DNA from 2 places in the Shewanella maritima genome. Region 2 is predicted to be linked to the other one. Evidence: riboswitches for the same ligand, from Rfam matches in the RefSeq annotation. Region 2 holds a riboswitch; the other holds the start of a gene.

Region 1 (3,422 bases), 360 kb from region 2:
GCCCAGCTGAGCCAAATAAGTCGGTGTTTGTGCTAGCTGAGTGTTATCGCTTAACGTCAAGCGTGGCGTTTACGCGCGCGATAGCCTATCAAGACAGTATTGATGCCCCAATTGCTCACGCTGTTGGCTCATTTATGCGTATTAGCCCAGAGATGATCAGCGATGAGTTTCGTCAGTCATTAATTGGTGATAACTGTGAGCAAGTGGCATTAGATGCGTCAAATAGAGCCAAAGAGTTTGCTGAGCAAAATCAGCAAATTGAGTTTCAAGATGTGGTTAAACGCGCCATTGATACCAATAACTACACCTATCTGTTAGAAAAAGTGCCGTACTCGCAATTTATTGGTATTTCGGTAGAACGTTTTGGCGATGAAATGGTGTTTAAATTGCCGGCTAAAGCTGACAATATCGGCAACCCAATCTTGCCCGCGATTCACGGCGGGGTGATTGCAGGCTTTATGGAAATGTCGGCCATTGTGCAGCTAATGGTGTTTATGACGGCTAAGAAAGTGCCTAAAATTGTCGACTTTTCGATTGATTACCTCCGCGCTGGCTTGCATCAAGATACCTTTGCCGAATGTAAAATTACTCGTCAAGGTCGCCGCGTGGCGAATGTAAGCATTAATTGTTGGCAGTCTAACCGCAAGCAGTTAATTGCTACGGCGCGAGCACACTTTTTATTAGAATAGGAGTTCCCATGAAACTATTAAAATCGGCTTTGATCGCGCTGGGCTTAGTTGGCTCAGCGGTTATGTTTGCCGGGTGTGCAAATCATACCTCGGGTTTATCGGCCAGTTCAGATGGAAACGTACGTGTTGATAACGCCACTTTTAACCGTGAAGTTGCCATTGGTAATCTACGCTCAAAAATGACCTCAAATATTATGGAAGGCGCAGCGGTCATTTCAAGCAAGGTTGCTACTGACCTGCGTTTGCAATACAAGTTTACTTGGTACGATGCCAGCGGTTTTACCATTGAAGATGAAGCCACAAGCTGGAAGTCGTTAAAACTGCACGGCAAGCAGCAAATGCAAGTAAGCGCAGTCGCGCCTAATGCTAATGCAACGCGCTTTGAAGTGTATGTGCGTAAGGCGTTTTCAAACTAAGTCACTTGTTTATTTCGTTTGGTCGATTCTCTTATTCAATTCTCTTAGCCAATAGTTTGAGTGTGAGAAATCCTGCAAACAAGCGTGACCATAAAGCCAGCTAACACTAGCTGGCTTTTTAATGGAATTTTCAAGGTTTTTGTAATAGGTAAATCACTCAATCTGTGCTGCAGGTCAACTTGGTTAAAATTCATGCTTATAAGTGAGTAAATTGTTTTAATTTGAGTGTAAAGCCACAGGGCTTTGGGTATAATCGACGCCGCCAAGGGGTGTTAGTTGCTGCGTTTATCGCACGTTTTTATTGCAGCACTAACTGAGATGTTTTTTTAACAAACCCTTAGAACCTGATCCGGCTCATACCGGCGTAGGAATAGGCCGCAAAATCTACCTGCACAGACCTTACTATGCTTGCCGGATCTCAAAATCGGAATTTGAGGTCCTCATGTCGTTTAAAAAGAAATCTTCTCTCGCACTAGCCATTATTGCGAGTTTCCATGCCAATGCTGATCAAATTGAAGTCGCTCCTGCTGATGAAGCGATGGAAGTGATAGTGGTTAATGCTGACTTTAACCAAATTAACATTGAGCGCATGCCATCAAGCGTGACTGTGATTGGTGAGCAACAGATTAAAGATGAAGGTGCGCAGCACTTTGAAGATGTATTGAATTCTATTGCCAACTTTAACTGGTCTGGTGGTAGCTCGCGCCCGCGTTATTTCCAAATTCGTGGTGTGGGTGAGCAAGAGCAATATCAAGGCGCGCCAAATTCATCTGTAGGCTATGTGGTTGATGATATTGACCTATCTGGTCTAGGTATGGTGTCGAGCATGTACGACATGCAGCAGGTTGAAGTACTGCGCGGCCCACAAGGTACCCAATACGGTGCTAACGCACTGGCTGGTCTTATTTATCTTAAAAGTAATGACCCGACCGAGCATGCAGAGCATGGCGCAAAAGTGAGTTTAGGTGATGATGACCTACGTACTTTTTCTGGCTTTAGCTCAGGCGCAATTACTGAATCAGGCAAGGTGCTATACCGCGTTGCGCTTGAAAAGCATGACCAAAATGGTTTTAGAACCAACGAATATTTAGGGCGTGATGACACCAACAAGCGTGATGAGTTAACTGCACGCGCAAAATTGCGTTGGTATATGACAGACGATCTTCAAGCTGATCTCACCTTAATGCACGCCAACTTTGACAATGGCTATGACGTGTGGACGCTTGATAACAATGGCTTTAATACCTTAACTGATCAACCTGGTGTGGATAATCAAAAAACCACTGGTGCTGGCCTTAAGTTTATTTACTCTGGCGGTGAGGGCTTTGAGTTAACCTCATTAACGTCATTCGCGAAGACTGACCATCGCCACATGTACGACGGTGACTGGGCTAACCCTGACTACTGGGGCGGTAAAGATTGCGAAGGTGAAGCATGCCAATACGATTACACCTGGGATAAGAAAGCTAATCGTCAGACTATCACTCAAGAGTTTCGTTTTACCTCAACTGAATCTGGTCGTATTTGGAACGGCACCACAGATTGGTTAGTGGGTTTATACGCAATGAACCTTAAAGAAGACAATGACTTATATTCTGAGTACAACACCTGGCCAGACGAAGTCTTAGTATCTGAATACGATGCGACTAACTATGCAGCATTTATGCAGTTTGATACTCAGTTAGGCAATGATTACCTGTTGTCGACAGGTCTGCGTATTGAGCGCCGCGTAAGTGATTATAAAGATACCAACGGCGATAACTTTGATCCAAGTGAGAACATGTGGGGCGGTCATATCGCGCTATCGAAAGCAATCAATGTTGATCACAACGCCTATGCACGTATCGCACGTGGTTATAAAGCGGGTGGCTTTAACATGACCTTGCCACCTGAGCTGGCAGATAAAAAAGAGTTCACCGCTGAAACCCTATACAACTATGAGTTAGGCTTAAAATCTAGCTGGTTAGATGGCAATGTGGATACCAATATCGCGTTGTTCTATATGGATAGACGTGATCAGCAGGTATCAGCTTCATTGCAAGACCCTGAAAACCAACAGCGCTTCATTCTATTTACTGAAAATGCTGGTAGTTCAAACAACTATGGTGCTGAGGTTGATGCTAAGTGGTATGCCAGCGACAACATCGAAGTATACGGTAGCTTAGGTTTACTGAATGCAACCTATGGTGACTATAAGTACAAAGACAAATACGGCTCTGAGGTCGATTTATCTGGTCGCGATCTGGCGCATTCTCCAAAGTACACCTACAGCTTAGGTATGACGTACTTTAGCGACGCAGGTTGGTTTGCCAACCTT
Region 2 (3,422 bases):
AATCGTTCAAGGCTCAGAAATAAAGAAGGTGAGCGACCTGCAAATTGAGGTCGACCCGTTTCCACAGCCTCTATTTCGCGGTGAGCGTATCAAAGTTCATGCTTATCTCAATGGCGATGAAGAGCTTATTACCATTCCAGGCATGGATTATATGTTGGAGTGGACAGCAAGATTTATTAGTGACAGTGACAGTAGCGACAAGAACTTTGCTACAGGTATCGTTATTGCTGGGAAATACCAAGACAATGGCGAAAAGCTCGATGAAGCCGCTGACGATGGTGAGTTCACAGGTGATGTCAATCTTGACCAACCTACGGGTGACTACACGCTGCAAGTCACCGCTAGAAATAATATTTTCGAGCGCCAGTTTAGCAGCCCTTTCACATTATCAGAAAGGCCTATTACTGCCAAAGTTAATCCAGATGAAGATCCGCAATCGGGCTCGTGGACTTTAGAACTTGCTATAACTGATGCGGTTAAGCTAGAAGAAACCCATTTCCACTTCGATATGATAGGCCCAGCCGGACTTAACATTCCAATTACTTTGCTGGATATGAACGACAAGCGTACGTTACTAGCATTGCCAAAAGTGACTGAGTACGGCAGTTATCGTATTAAAGGTAATGCTGTATCAACTACCATGGGTGGACGAGAGATCTTTGTCGATCTTCCAGAAATGTTTTTTAACTATCTTGAGCCACCAGCACCGCCACCATCGGCTGAGGAATTAGCTGCAATCGCAGCGGCTGAGGAAGCAAAGGCCGAGCAAGAGGCCAAAGATAAAGCAGTATTTTGGATTATTTCAATAAATGTAAGCGTTCTATTGTTGGGAGTGCTTGCTTTGATTATCTGGCGTAAGAAGCAAAGCTTGAATAAGGCGCTTGCAGCGGCAGAGCAGGAGTTAGCGGAAGAGGAGCTGCAAGCCGGGAATACTCAAGGTATGGATGATATTGATCTATCTATACCTGATGACAAATAGACGTGGTGGGTCGTTTTGCTGAGGCGATTTAACTTAAACCTCTAATTATTTAACGTGACTTGTTGTTTTTACGGAATAATTATCTATTGTCGGTTCGCTCAATTTATGGGCAAAAGCTTATGTGTACAGGCACAAAATAGCTGCAAATTGACCAAAGTGAGTAAAATTTAGCTAAACAGTCATAAAGCAATAAAAAAAGTGTTGACGCTAATCCGAGAGGTCTTTATTATTCATCGCACTTGAGTGGAGCGGTAGTTCAGTTGGTTAGAATACCGGCCTGTCACGCCGGGGGTCGCGGGTTCGAGTCCCGTCCGCTCCGCCAATCAAGTGATTAATAAATATATTTTAAGAAGTGTATTTATTAATAAAAAATTTGGAGCGGTAGTTCAGTTGGTTAGAATACCGGCCTGTCACGCCGGGGGTCGCGGGTTCGAGTCCCGTCCGCTCCGCCAAATAAGACAAAAGCCTCATCGAAAGATGAGGCTTTTGTCGTTTCTGCGCTCTGCAAATATCAGTTTCTTGAAACAAACTATACCAATTGGGGTAATTAAGTGGTCAGATATTGCGCAGGTAAAACCGCTTAGAACAAGGCGGAAATTGCCGCTAGCTAGTCATTCTACCGACAAAATTTCTAACGAAGTTATAAGTGGTTTTAACCAGTAAGAATGAACAAATACTTATGCTAATTGGTATTAGACCAAGATAAATTCTATTGCATGCTACATAAGCTTGTGATTATACTGCAAGCATCTTGTCGGAGTGCCATTATTGGCTGAGACCGTTAATTCGGGATCCGTTGAACCTGATCAGGCTAACACCTGCGAAGGAAACAAGCGTCATTACGATACATAGGCATCAATAAACCATAAGTGAAATTCACCCGCTTAGCTTTGGTCTATCTATTGTTCCTTACATTGCACTAGCAATGCGCTGGCAACTTCTCCAGACAAGCAACTTAATTAATCATTACTCGAGGTTGCTAATGTCAGATCGTCGTCAAACACGAAACCAAGCCCAAGAATTTATCAACAACTTAAAGCCGCTTTTGCATCCAAATTCAGATAAAGTTTATCTAGATGGGCCCAATGGCATTAAAGTCGGTATGCGTAAAATCAACCAAACCGATACCATCATTGGTGGCACCAAAGACGCGCCAATTACCGAAAAGAATCCTGCTATTCACGTTTATGACTGTGCCGGCGTTTACTCTGACCCAAATGCTGAGATTGATGTGCGTAAAGGTGTGCCAAAAATCCGCTCGCATTGGATTGAAGCGCGTCAGGATACCGAAGCGCTGGCTGATGTTTCATCAAACTTCACTCAGCAACGCTTGGCTGATGATGGTTTAGATCACTTGCGCTTTGAAGAGCTACCTAAACCTATTCGCGCTAAGCAGGGTAAAAATGTCACCCAAATGCACTATGCAAAGCAGGGGATAATCACTCCTGAAATGGAGTACATTGCTATCCGTGAGAACATGGCGCGCGCTGAGCTTAAACAAGATGAGCAGTTAAACCGTAAAGCGCCAGGAGAAAGCTTTGGTGCGCTGGTTGGCGAGCCTATTACTGCAGAATTTGTCCGCAGCGAAGTTGCCCGCGGCCGCGCGATCATTCCAGTTAATATTAATCACCCTGAAGCAGAGCCGATGATTATTGGTCGCAACTTCCTCGTAAAGGTTAACGCTAATATTGGTAATTCAGCGGTTACTAGCTCAATTGAAGAAGAAGTTGAGAAGTTGGTGTGGTCGACCCGTTGGGGCGCTGACACTGTGATGGACCTTTCAACTGGTCGCTATATCCATGAAACACGCGAGTGGATCATTCGTAACTCACCTGTACCGATTGGCACTGTGCCAATTTACCAAGCGCTTGAGAAAGTAAACGGGGTTGCTGAAGATCTAAGTTGGGAAGTGTTTAAAGATACCTTGATTGAACAAGCCGAGCAGGGTGTGGATTACTTCACTATTCATGCAGGTGTGCTTTTGCGTTACGTGCCGATGACCGCCAAACGTGTCACAGGTATTGTTTCTCGTGGCGGCTCTATCATGGCTAAGTGGTGTTTGAGCCATCATAAAGAAAACTTCCTTTATGAACACTTTGATGAGATCTGTGAAATCTGCGCAGCTTACGACGTGTCTCTATCACTTGGTGACGGTATGCGCCCTGGCTCAATTGCCGACGCAAACGATGAAGCGCAATTTGCCGAGCTAGAAACACTGGGTGAGCTTGTAAAGAAAGCCTGGAAACATGATGTACAAACCATCATTGAAGGTCCAGGTCATATACCAATGCAGCTTTTAAAAGAAAACGTTGAAAAGCAACTTGAGCATTGTGACGAAGCGCCATTCTACACGCTAGGTGCGCAAACAACGGATATTGCGCCAGGTTATGACCACTTCACTTCTGGGATCGGTGCAGCCATGATGGCTTGGTATGGTGTCGCT

Evidence for each region. A riboswitch is a leader RNA that binds a small molecule or an ion and turns the genes downstream of it on or off. The one in region 2 is predicted to bind thiamine pyrophosphate.
Region 1: linked by a shared signal. The riboswitch ahead of EXU30_RS01545 (TonB-dependent receptor) and the one ahead of thiC (phosphomethylpyrimidine synthase ThiC) in region 2 are both predicted to bind thiamine pyrophosphate.

Annotation. Positions count from the first base shown of each region.
Region 1 covers NZ_CP036200.1:337,675-341,096, reverse strand. Annotated here, with positions in the region: gene EXU30_RS01555 (PaaI family thioesterase) at 1-689, shown strand, start outside; gene EXU30_RS01550 (YcfL family putative periplasmic lipoprotein) at 698-1,105, shown strand; TPP riboswitch at 1,361-1,494, shown strand; gene EXU30_RS01545 (TonB-dependent receptor) at 1,548-3,422, shown strand, end outside.
Region 2 covers NZ_CP036200.1:4,691,687-4,695,108, forward strand. Annotated here, with positions in the region: gene EXU30_RS20070 (TIGR03503 family protein) at 1-979, shown strand, start outside; tRNA gene EXU30_RS20075 (tRNA-Asp) at 1,225-1,301, shown strand; tRNA gene EXU30_RS20080 (tRNA-Asp) at 1,355-1,431, shown strand; TPP riboswitch at 1,725-1,825, shown strand; gene thiC (phosphomethylpyrimidine synthase ThiC) at 1,962-3,422, shown strand, end outside.